One region of the Lysinibacillus sp. FSL L8-0126 genome, then DNA from elsewhere that is predicted to be linked to it. Evidence: riboswitches for the same ligand, from Rfam matches in the RefSeq annotation. Region 1 holds a riboswitch; each other region holds the start of a gene.
The links. A riboswitch is a leader RNA that binds a small molecule or an ion and turns the genes downstream of it on or off. The one in region 1 is predicted to bind cobalamin.
Positions count from the first base shown of each region.

Region 2: another riboswitch for cobalamin. It lies ahead of MHI34_RS18610 (hypothetical protein); the one in region 1 lies ahead of MHI34_RS16560 (energy-coupling factor ABC transporter permease).
Region 3: another riboswitch for cobalamin. It lies ahead of mmgD (citrate synthase); the one in region 1 lies ahead of MHI34_RS16560 (energy-coupling factor ABC transporter permease).

Region 1 is NZ_CP152028.1:3,409,817-3,414,056, reverse strand. Features, by position in the region: gene cobJ (precorrin-3B C(17)-methyltransferase) at 1-1,408, opposite strand, end outside; gene MHI34_RS16565 ((2Fe-2S) ferredoxin domain-containing protein) at 1,413-1,784, opposite strand; cobalamin riboswitch at 1,931-2,113, opposite strand; cobalamin riboswitch at 2,371-2,556, shown strand; gene MHI34_RS16560 (energy-coupling factor ABC transporter permease) at 2,699-3,445, shown strand; gene MHI34_RS16555 (energy-coupling factor ABC transporter substrate-binding protein) at 3,449-3,721, shown strand; gene cbiQ (cobalt ECF transporter T component CbiQ) at 3,728-4,240, shown strand, end outside.
Region 2 is NZ_CP152028.1:3,849,051-3,853,290, reverse strand. Features, by position in the region: gene MHI34_RS18625 (acyl-CoA dehydrogenase family protein) at 1-729, shown strand, start outside; gene MHI34_RS18620 (enoyl-CoA hydratase-related protein) at 746-1,531, shown strand; gene MHI34_RS18615 (enoyl-CoA hydratase/isomerase family protein) at 1,546-2,610, shown strand; cobalamin riboswitch at 2,746-2,934, shown strand; gene MHI34_RS18610 (hypothetical protein) at 3,134-3,334, shown strand; gene MHI34_RS18605 (hypothetical protein) at 3,321-3,986, shown strand.
Region 3 is NZ_CP152028.1:3,855,915-3,860,154, forward strand. Features, by position in the region: gene prpD (2-methylcitrate dehydratase) at 1-882, opposite strand, end outside; gene mmgD (citrate synthase) at 981-2,102, opposite strand; cobalamin riboswitch at 2,295-2,490, opposite strand; gene MHI34_RS18645 (NUDIX hydrolase) at 2,739-3,212, shown strand; gene MHI34_RS18650 (hypothetical protein) at 3,268-3,549, opposite strand; gene MHI34_RS18655 (hypothetical protein) at 3,559-3,945, opposite strand; gene MHI34_RS18660 (DUF2089 domain-containing protein) at 3,959-4,240, opposite strand, start outside.

The sequences.
Region 1 (4,240 bases):
AGACAATACCAATATCATCAAATACAGCCCGGTAACAGGCCATACCACAGCCGTTAAAGCCGATATTTAATGTTTTCGGCAAAGACATTCCACCTAATTTTTGTTGTATTTCTTCTGCATAGGGAATCGAATCGGCCTTTTCACCATAGCAAAAATCACAAGCCTTCAAGGATAGCACATCACCAATCGGCGCTAATAAAAAGCCTACTTCCTGTAATTTCTCCGTGATACGTTCAGGGGCAGTCGTTGGGATTTTCAAATGGATTTGATGGTCTGGTGTATATTCCATCGTCCCCTCTTCCCCAACGACCTCTGCTAACGTCATCATTTGCTGAGGTGTGAAAAACTTATTCACCACTCCTGGGCTTACAGCTAATTCAAAAATGGATTCTATTTTTTGCTGTACAAGTTTCGGCGTTACTTTGACTGCACTTGTTCCTTTCACCATTGCGAGTGCCGCTGTAGCCATTTCAAGTGCTGTTTTTTTTGGCTTTGGCGTAGCGGCTACACTGGGTTTATTAAAACGCCCTGCATTAGGATCTGCTGTAAAGTCTTGTCGTGCAGTCCCTGTCTCTTGGTTCATTGCCCAAGGTTCATTTTCTTCACGTAAACGTTGATGTGGACGTAAGGGTTGTTTTTCTTCACCCAATGTATATTTACGTTGATAGCCACGTGGTGTAATCATTTTATTGTCATAGAAAAATGTCGACGAATTACCAATAATGACTGTCGTCAGCATTCCAATGTCATGCTCCAGCATTTCGGCTAATGTTGTCATCGTCACTTCTTGACGATCGCGGTAAGCACTTTTCACAAGTCCTACTGGTGTGTCAGGCGAACGATATTCTAAGAGAATGCGCTGTGCTTCGACAATTTGTCTTGTTCGGCGACCGCTTTTTGGGTTGTATAAAGCGATTACAAAATCCGCCATAGCGGCTGCCTCGACGCGCTTGGCAATTAAATTCCATGGTGTTAGATGGTCACTTAAACTAATCGTACAGGCATCATGCATAATCGGGGCACCAAGTAAGCTAGCACATGAATTGATGGCAGAAATACCAGGGACAATTTCTACCTCAATCCCCGTTGCTTCTGTCCAGCCTAGCTCAATCAATACCTCATACACTAATCCCGCCATACCATAGACACCCGCATCACCACTTGAAATGACTGAGACAATGCTTCCAGCCTCTGCTTGGCGCACCGCTTCCTGCGCACGGGACACCTCTTCGGTCATTCCAGTACTGACAATCGACTTCGCACTGACTAAATCTTGAATCAACTCCACGTAGGTTTTGTAGCCTATGATCATATCACTTTGTTGTAATGCCTCTACCGCCCGTGTCGTAATATGCTTAAAGTCTCCAGGTCCAAAGCCCACTACGAAAATTTTTCCTTTTTGCGCCATGTTGTTACCCCTCTTTCACCTTTTCGATCCCTTTAATGGCTGTCGTTTGTGCTGTACGCTGTAATGTACCTTCACGAAGTGTAAAGACATGTTCGTTGTATAAGGATTCATGATGTAAATCTTGTACAAGTGTTCTAGCATGCTCTGTTGATGGTACACGATACCAATTCCCTTGCGGATAGGCGATGACCACACAAGCATCCTTGCATCGTCCATTACAGCGCGTTCTTGTTGTATGTATCTCTTGATCAAGTGCTTGCTGTTGTATTTCTTCTCGAATAGCTAGGGTAATTTCCTCCCCACCTTTGTTCATGCAGCTACTACCATTACAAATAAAGAGATGTGTTTTCATCCCCTCTAAATTCCATGTTGTCATCTTCTGTCTCCCCTCATTTGCTTTCTGGAAAAAGAAAAACCTTTACTCTAATTACGAAGAGTAAAGGTTTTGTAGAAGCCAAATAAAAACGAATAAAATAAAATACAGGTACTCGCTCTTGCTTCAACTTCTCCCTCCGAAAAGTTTGCATGCACAATCAAATAAGCAGGTTTCCTGACTTAAGCTTCATTTTACTATCGCACCTTCCCAAGTTTGCACCAGTGGCTTTGCGATTTCATCAGCTATTACAGTAGCGGGGGCTGTATTGGATTTTCACCAATTTCCCTATTATCTCGAGTTATTCGAGCACTTATCGACGTTTTATATGAAATTTATTATCTTCTTAATAGAATAGAAAACTGTCTCTATCATATCTCATTATTTTAAAATTTCAATATTTCTATAAAAATTTATGACAATTTTATCAATTTTGTGTGTAGACCGGGTATAAAAATTATAATATCTCCCTATTTATGACAATTCAGTAGTTATCAGAATCTTCTCTATTGACCTTCAATTGAAAATATTTTTAAAAAAAGTATAGCATATTTATGGAAAATCATGTTACACTTTGTCGTGAAATCTCACAACTTAATGTTTTTTCGGTGTAAAATACTTATCATTTTGCTTAAAAGGGAAGCCGGTTTGAGTCCGGCGCGGTCCCGCCACTGTATTAGGGAGCTTTATAGAACATGTCACTGTCCAACGGATGGGAAGACCTATAAAGTGTTGAACTAGAGCCAGGAGACCTGCCGAAAAATATGTGATCGTTTCAGCCTACGAGGATAGGTGTGCGGCTTAGCAGATGAGAATGTTATTTGCTTTTTTAGCTATGCACTTTTCCAACAACGGAGAAGTGCTTTTTTATTTACGCACGCTACATTCTAAAAATCTATTAGTAAGGAGGAAAGCTTTTGAAATTTTCATGGTGGAAACTTAGTTATTTTTTATTGGCCTTTTTACTCGTGCCAAAACGTGCCTTTGCTATGCATATCATGGAAGGTTTTTTACCAATCGAATGGGCTATTTTTTGGTGGGTCATCTCTATCCCATTTATTATTCTAGGATTGCGCTCCATTCGCAAAACAATTGAAGAAAACCCTGAAACCAAAATGCTTTTAGGTCTTTCAGGAGCCTTTGCTTTTGTGCTGTCGGCGTTAAAAATCCCTTCGGTTACAGGTAGTTGCTCCCACCCAACTGGTGTTGGACTTGGAACGGTTTTATTCGGACCTCTCGCTATGAGTGTCATCGGAACGATTGTTTTATTATTCCAATCTTTATTATTAGCACATGGTGGGATTACCACTTTAGGAGCGAACGCCTTCTCTATGGCGATTGTAGGCCCATTTATTGCTTACTTTGTCTTTAAAGGGGCTCAAAAAATAGGGTTGTCATTTTCACTAGCTGTTTTTTTTGCTGCGATGCTTGGTGACTTAGGTACATATGTTGTGACTTCTGTACAGTTAGCATTAGCCTTCCCTTCAGAGGTTGGCGGCTTTATGGCATCGTTTACAAAGTTCGCAGGTATTTTTGCCTTAACTCAAATTCCGTTAGCGGTGAGTGAAGGAATTTTAACGGTCATTGTGATGAATTTCTTGAAAAAGTACAATGTCAGCGAATTAAAAATGTTGCGTGTTTTCTCAACAAAGGAGGCACATTAGTAGATGAAACGAAATTTATTACTATTAGCGATTGTTGTGCTGTTAGCTATCATCCCATTGTTTATACAAAAAGGTGCAGAATTTGGTGGTGCTGATGGAGAGGCAGAAGCAGCCATTGGCGAAATCAATGCAGAATATGAACCGTGGTTTGAAAGCTTATGGGAGCCACCAAGTGGTGAAATTGAAAGCTTATTATTCGTGCTACAGGCAGCTATTGGAGCTGGTTTTATTGGCTACTTCATCGGCTATATGCGCGGCAAGCATAAAGAAGGTTAACCCGTTATGTTACTCATTGATAAGTATGCGTATCTTAATAAGCTAGCGTCCGTTCATCCGCTAGAAAAAATGATACTTTCAATTGGTCTACTTCTCGTAACGCTCATCATGAGAGATGAACGACTTTCACTCATTACATTTTTTGTAATGAGTGCTTTTATCATTTTAGGTGCAAAAATTCCGCTTACCTACTATGTTAAGTTATTATTGCTACCTGGATTTTTCTTACTAACAAGTCTTGTATCCATCTTGCTGTCAATCACACCAGCAACTCATGTATTACCTGCCCATCTGTGGTCTTTTACGTGGATGAATTGGACAATTTTCATCGGAAAAGCAAGTGCCCTGTCCGCCCAACAATTGTTCTTTATTGTCCTTGGCAGTAGTAGTTGTTTATACTTTTTAATTTTGACCACATCCGTACAAGGGATTTGCTATGTGCTCCGACAATGGCGACTGCCCTCTTTATTGGTTGAGCTTATTGAACTAACCTATCGTTTTATTTTTATATTTTTAGAA
Region 2 (4,240 bases), 440 kb from region 1:
ATAGATGATGCGATGGAAGTTACGGATAAAGAGTCAATGGTTCAAAAAATAGCTGATTTCGCTCTGGAATGCGCACTCAATAAAGTCAATTGCTCAGAAGTGCTTGGGGAAATTGTAGATGAAGCTGTACAAATCCATGGTGGCTATGGCTATATGCAAGACTACGAGGTTGAACGCTTATATCGTGACGCTAGAATTAGCCGTATTTTTGAAGGAACAAATGAAATCAACCGTTTAACAATGGCGAAGCTATTATATAAGAAGTATTCACAAGCAACCTCTACCGAAAATGCTCCAGTAGCATATCAACCAGCAGAAAAGAATCAGCAATACATCCGTCTTTCCAAGTACTTAATGCAAATAGCCATCGCTGTCATTGCTGACGCACAGATTCAATTGGAGCAAGAGCAGGAATATATGCGTCTGCTAGCTGATATAGTAAAAGATATTTATGTTATGGAAGCTTCTTTACTGCGGACGGAAAAGAACGCATGTGACAATATGAAGCATTTGATGACAGATATTCTTTGTCAGGAAGGCTATCGTAAAATAGAAAAAAGTACAATCGACATTATTTGTGCTGCTGAAACAAATGAACAAAAGCGAAAAACAAGGCTAGATCATATTCAGCGCTTAAACATCCCACTCCATCAGAATCTCTTTATGAAAAAGCGAGAGATTGCAAGAGGGATCATCAACAATCCAAAATCGATCAGTTCATTATCATAAACAGGAGGGAAAAATCATGGTTGATACATTTGCCAATGTTAGTAAAGAAGGTTCCATCACACTTATTCATTTAAATCATCCACCAGCAAATACGTTGTCATCAGCTTCTATTGAACATCTTCGTGTCATTTTTAAAGAATTAGCTGAGGATGAAGAGACGAGAGCCATCATTGTGACCAGCTCTGGACGATTTTTTGCTGCGGGAGCAGATATAAAGGAATTTGTTGCTGCCTTTGGGCAACAGGATAGAGCATTACAAATGGCTGAAGCAGGCCAAGCGCTATGTGATGAAATTGAAGCCATGAAAAAGCCTGTTATTGCTGCTATTAATGGGCCAGCCCTTGGAGGAGGACTAGAGCTAGCGTTAGGCTGTCATTTCAGGATTGCTTCAAGTAATGCCATTGTTGGTTTACCAGAATTAAAGCTTGGCTTACTGCCGACATTCGGAGGCACTCAACGACTGAGCAGAATAACAACGCAAGCAAAGGCTCTACAATTAATTTTAACAAGCCAGCAATTAAGTGCTGACGAAGCACTACAACTAGGTATTATTCAAGTGGTGACGGAGCCAGATGAGCTTCTGCCAACTGCCAAAGCCCTTGCTCAGTCTTTTGTTGAGGGCAAAAGTATGACAAGTGTATCCCGTACAATTGAATGTATAATTCAAGGTGGGAAGGATCATCTCCAAAAAGGGCTGGAATTAGAACGAACACGCTTTGCTGAGTTATTTTTAACAGCGGATGCTAGAGAAGGCGTTCAAGCATTTATTGACAAAAGACAGCCCAACTTTAAACATTTGTAAGGGAGGAAACTACTATGACAAATGAAGTAATATTTTCCGTCAGTGAGGGTGGCGCAGCAAGCATTACGCTGAATCGTCCTCAAGCTTTAAACTCACTTTCTATAGAAATGCTAAAGCCCATTGGTGAGAAACTAAAGGAATGGCAGGCGAATGATCAAATACACTTGATAATTCTAAGAGGTGCTGGCGAAAAGGGCTTTTGTGCTGGGGGTGATATTAAAACACTCTATAAAGCTCGCTCCAGTCAGGAAGCTTTCCAAAATGCCGAAATCTTTTTTGAGGAAGAATATCACATAGATAGGGCAATCTATCACTACCCAAAGCCTATCATTGCTTGCCTTGATGGCATTGTCATGGGAGGTGGGGTTGGTTTAACGTATGGGGCTAGCCACCGAATTGTGACAGAGCGAACAAAATGGGCTATGCCAGAAATGAATATTGGCTTCTTTCCTGATGTTGGAGCTGCCTATTTTCTAAATAAAGCGCCTGGCTATGTAGGATATTACTTAGCTTTAACAGCTTCGATCATCCAAGCTGCAGATGTTCTCTTTGCTAATGGTGCAGATAGCTATATGACGAGTGATCATTTACAAGCATTCCTCACAGGCATTGAACAAACGGACTGGCATACAGTGGAGACTAGCACAGCTCTAAAGCAATTAATAGAGGACTATTCAAGTACACCAACAGCAAACAGTGAGCTTGCCATCCTTCAAAATGAAATCGATCAACATTTCTCAAAACATACAGTGGAGAAGATAGTCGAATCCTTAGACAATGACCCAAGCAAATTTGCACAAGAAACAAAGCAGTTGCTTCTATCTAAATCTCCATCATCCTTAAAAATTACATTAAAGCAGCTGATAGATGCCCAACATAAAACGGTAGAAGAATGCTTTGCGACTGATTTAATCTTGGCAAAAAACTTTTTAAATCATGAGGATTTCTATGAAGGGGTTAGGTCTGTCGTCATTGATAAGGATCGAAATCCGCGTTATATCTATCAAACATTCGCTGATTTTACAGATGATATACTTGAAAAATTCTTTCAAGATAGGAGTGAAATCGTAAAGAAGTAAGAATAATGACAACTTCGCTCAATAAAGGCTGAAACCATCTACTTGTTAAGAGGTAGGTGGTTTCTTAAGTGTTTTTCTGTAGATTTTCATAGGGTTTTGTCAGAGAAAATTGAATGATATGTTATACTATAAAAAACGGAATAAAAGGATAAAGGTACAAATTCAATAGAATTTGTTTAAAAGGGAAGAACGGTGAAAAACCGTCGCTGTCCCGCAACTGTAATTAGGAGCACATTTTAAAAACCACTGTTATGTAAGTAATGGGAAGGGAAAAATGTGTGATGATCATAAGCCAGGAGACCTGCCTTTATCTAGTACAGCCAAAACCTACGCGGATAGGGGGTGTTGAGTGTGACGAATTACCTTCATCATACTCATAGTGCGACAACCAAAAAAAGAGTCTCTATTCAATATAGACGACTTATTTTATATTGGTTGAAGAACTATGAAGTATGTCAGTCATAGCTAGCATCTTCCCATTAGGGCAAGATGTTTTTTTTATGAATAAATAGGGGTGAACAAGATGACATCACATTCAATTTCATTTTATATAAATCAGTTAAAGCAGCAAATTATGAACAACCTTTCTGGTGAGCATATTAGGCCATTACAGCTTTATATTAGGAAGTTAATAGAAGAAAACCCAAATGATTATACATCTATTAATGATGCCTATTTAACGATCAAGCATGAATTAGTCGAGACATGTCATGATAGTAGATAAAAAATCTGAAGACATAATGGACAACATAGATATGAATCAAAAAGTTTTATATAGAAAATTGGATCATTTTGAAATGGAAAGAGGCTTGGTATTAGAAAGTTTAGACATTTTTCTAAGATGGAATCAACAAACACAATACCTTTCTGAAGACAAGCTTCAAAAGCTTTGGATGAAACTGGTAAGGAAGTATAAATTCTCTCTCGATGAATGGGAAAGAACTGCTGGTCATACAAATATCCATGCTTATCTAGTGAAGGAGCAAGGACATGGGTTACAAAAGTTGATGCGCTTTTACAAAGATCGCCACGGCATAAAATGGTTGGAAAATGCATTTCATTATGGAATGTCATTGCTCATTGAAGTTGGAAAAATGCCTGGATTAGAAATGTTTTTCCTAACAAATTTAATATGTTACAGATGGGAAAAGGATTATTTAGAGGATGCAGATGTTCAACAGTTTTTTTGTCATTCAATAAATGGTAAAGTGAAGGAGGTCTATGAAAGTTTCAGGGCTTTCGATCAAGAACAGAATCTGTTAACCGCAACTACTCTCTATAAACTTTTATCAAAATATAATCCTCATTTTCAAGTGAATTCGGCAGCAACGCCTGAATTTTATAAGGAATTGTCCTTATTTGTCGAAATCGAGTAATCCATACGTTCGACATGTCAAACAGTCTATTATTCTTTAGAATATAGGCTGTTTCTATGTGAAATACGCTAGTATATTTAATGCTCATAGATCCGTAGTAACAAAAAATCTCGTACATAGTTTAGATACACAATGAATTAAGATATAAGTAATAGATGGTGAAATTCCTTCGAAAGTTATAATTGAAAATAATGAATAATCAAAAAATAAAGAAGTTTAGAATCTAGATTTACTTTTTATATGAAGGATGGTAC
Region 3 (4,240 bases), 450 kb from region 1:
AGCTGTTTGTGCATGGAATTCAGCTGGATAAGAAACTTTAAATAGAACATTTTCCATCACATAAGATGCTAGTGGTCTAGCAAGCTTTAATTCTTGCTTATTAAAGAGAACATCTTGGAAGCCCCAGCCAGGTGCAGATAAGGCCGTTGCATAGCCCATTTCGCCTTTCACAGCCATCATGGCTAAGTGTACTGCCCTGCTTGTTGCATCACCAGCAGCCCATGATTTTCTAGAACCCGTATTCGGTGCATGGCGATATGTTCGTAGGCTCGAATTATCAATCCAAGCATTTGATAAGGCGTTGACAATTTCCTGATGAGTGCCACCTAATGCCTTTGTCACAACAGCTGTTGTCGCAATTTTGACAAACAGTACATGGTCTAACCCAACACGATTTAAGCTATTTTCTAATGCGAGAATACCTTGTATTTCATGGGCCTGTATCATCATTTCTAATACGTCTTTCATTTTAAGTGGCTCTTTCCCTTCAGCAACAGACACGCGACTCAAATAATCAGCCACAGCTAATATGCCCCCTAAATTATCGGAAGGGTGTCCCCATTCAGCCGCAAGCCAAGTGTCGTTGTAATCCAGCCAACGAATCATACAACCGATATTAAAGGCACCTTTTACAGGATCAAGAACATAAGAAGTTCCAGGAACACGTGTACCATTGGGAACGACTGTGCCTGGTACTACTGGGCCAAGAAGTTTCGTGCATTCAGGATATTGTAAGGCCAAAATGCCACACCCTAATGTATCTAATAATACATAGCGTGCCGTTTCGTATGCTTCTTCACTTGTAATAGTTGTATTTACTACGTAATCCGCAATATCTGTAAGTAATTGATCTGTCTTAGATATGTCATTTGTTTTAATCATCTATATCTTCCTTTCAAGGCATGAATTTGATATACTAGTATGCTGATAGGCATTGGTCAGAATGCCCATCAGCTCTATGGCGAGTTGTTAAAACTTGATTATACCGACAATTCTTCAAGGTTATGACGCTCGCCAATATAATGGACACGAGGTCTAAATAATCGGTTATTGTCATGCTGCTCAATGACGTGAGCACATAAGCCAATCGTTCGTGAGCCAAAAAAGATAGGTGTATAGATTTCAATTGGCAAGCCAAGCATGTAGTATACTGGTGCTGCATAATAATCTAAATTTGGGTACAAGCTCTTTTCTTGTGCCATCACCTTCTCACCAGCTTCACACATGTGATATAAGCGATCATCCCCTTGTGCCAAACATAATTTATGCAAAGCCTCTTTCATAATTTGTGCTCTTGGGTCCATCTTTTTCATATAAACACGGTGACCAAAGCCCATAATCTTTTCTTTATTTTGCAGTTTATTTTTCAGCAAGGCTTCAAAGCCTGCTACTGTTTTGGCTTCTAGAAGCATGTACATGACTGCCTCGTTGGCCCCTCCATGTAAATTTCCTTTCAATGATGCGACAGCTCCAGTTAAAGCACCGTACAAATCAGATTGTGTAGAGGCAATAACACGAGCCGTAAACGTTGAATTTGGCATCTCATGCTCACTATATAAAACGAGAGACTGATCAAAAATTTCTTCTTCTAACGCCGTTGGTTTTCTACCAGTAATCATGTAATAAAAATTGGCGCTATAGGAAAGCTGACTATCTGGCTCCACAACATCTTGTCCGTTTAAGACACGATAGCTATTGGCTACGATGTTAGGCATACCGCCTAAAAGTCTATAAGCTCGCGTCAAGTTCATTTCAGTAGAACGATCATTGATGTGCTGATCAAAGCCTGCTAAAACAGAAATTCCAGTTCTCAGTCCATCCATCGCATGTGTTTCATTAGGCAAGAGCTTGAAGATTTGGAAGATCTCTTGCGGAACCTGATAATGTGCTTTTAATTTGTCCTGTAAGTCAGCCTGTTGCTCGGCAGTAGGAATTTCGCCATGCAGTAGCAAGTAGACAATGTCTAAATACGAATATCTTTGTGATAATTCAATCAAGTCGTAGCCTCGAATAACAATTTGACTTCCTACAGTGTCTAAAAAAGATAATTTTGTTTCAGCAGCAATGACCCCATCAAGACCTGGTGAATAAGTTAACTCCATTCAATGACAGCCCCTTTGTTTAATTATTCTTGTAAGCGTTACCATTCCAACACGAAAGAACAACAAAAAAACAACTTCTACCCCTTTTTAGAAGTTGTTAATCTACAAAAGCATGACAGACCAAATAACAGTGAATTTACAGGAATTCACAAAAATCATGCAGTAGCTAACACCTCCCTATCCTCGTAGGTCAATTGATGCTTATTTTGTGGCAGGTCTCCTGACTTATAATCAACACTTCAATAACACCTTCCCATTTTGACAAACAAAACAGTGGCCTTGTTATCGAGCTCCTAAATACAGTTGCGGGACAGTGTTGGACTCTCACCAACTTCCCTTTTAATCAAATGGAATGGACTCCATTTGAACCACCAAAATTTAGCATATTCAATTTGTCTATTTACCTTAACATAGAGTTTTCAAAACAATCAATATAGGTAAAATTCAGAAAAGACTGATTATAAAAAGCTATTTTTCATTTTTGATTGACTATTCTGCATTTTTGAGCATTATTTTGTACAAAAAAAGATTGTTCATCTATACCAATAACTCCATTTTCAAGGATTACAAGTGAAATAGAGGTCTTTATAATAAAAAAGGCGAATAGTTTTTTTATAATATAGAGGAGGAGCACATATGGGCTATATTTCAGAATTAAGGAAACACATCGGTAGTAGACCGATTATCAGTATCGGGGCGACAATTCTTGTAGTCAACGATGACAAGAAAATTCTCTTTCAACATCGTTCAGATACGTTGGATTGGGGATTACCTGGTGGCTCAATGGAACTGAATGAAACTGCTACCCGTGAACTTCATGAAGAAACAGGACTGGTAGCGAATGAATTGGACTTGATTGGTGTTTTTTCAGGGCCAAATTATTATTTTCAATATCCAAATGGGGATGAAATCTATACAGTTATTCATCTTTATAGTGCGAAAAATGTCAGTGATGTATTAGAGATGAGGGATGGTGAGAGTTTGAATCTTACCTATTTCAGTAAAAATGAGCTACCAGATCATCTTGAGAAAAGAACAAAAACACTCTTAGACAATCTAGAGGACAAATTGTGGAATTTAGATAGTTCTTTTGCAAAGAATTCTCTTTAAATAACAAAGAGCATGCTTTTTATGAAAACATGCTCCCATCTTAACTATTAGGTTATTACAGTCTAACCTTAACCTCTGTACCGTCTTGTGCCTTGACATCTACTAGCACGAGCCCTTTATAATTTTGTAGTTCCTTGATAATAGGCTTGAGCATTTCTTTGTCAATGAATGGAAAGGAAAAGTCGATTTTTTTTCTGTCGAAGTATGCCTTTGTCCATTTGTTGACACTTTGCTGAATCCATTTTGAAGTCAAAATGGAAAGAACAATGGTTAGCACAGCATATGGAACAGGAACGGTAAAACGAACGTCTTTTGCTTTCACTTTTACATGCATCATAAGTCGCCTCTACTCAATGAAAACTGAAACGGTATCTCCGTTTGCCGATTTTATGTCCACAATTTGTCCATCTAATTCATTTTCGATGGCTTCAAGAAGAAGATTGATATCGATATCTTTCACGTATTTTTCCGATTGCGGAATACTCGCAGCGATACTGTGTCCAGCCATTAACACAGCCTTGACAAGTTTTATAGGCAAATTCACAGTGACATTATCATTTTCAGTGGACACCACACGAACCTTTAACGTTTTATCTAAATACTTCGTTTTTTCCAGAAATTTATTACCTGACTCCTCTTTCTCTTGTAACACTTGAATCAGCTCTGACCCTTTATCAGCATCAATTTTTCCCTCTTGAATCATGGTTAACACTTTAGTAATTTCCTCTTTCATGTAGCATTCCTCCCTATTCGTCTTTTAAGAGCTTTATGGCCTCATCAGTTGTGATTTCGCCATTTTCCAACATGCTTACAATTTTTTTCTCGTCTACTTCATTTTTCTTCTTTTGGACATAGCCAAGGGATGAGATAATGTCATTTAGCTTGCCTCGCACAGTTGGGTACGAAATGCCCAGTTCCTTTTCTACTTCCTTAATATTCCCTCGACATGTTAAAAATACTTCCACAAAATGAAGCTGATCCTGTGATAAGGATGCTAGCTTCGACAATTCAAACTCATTTTCAATCGT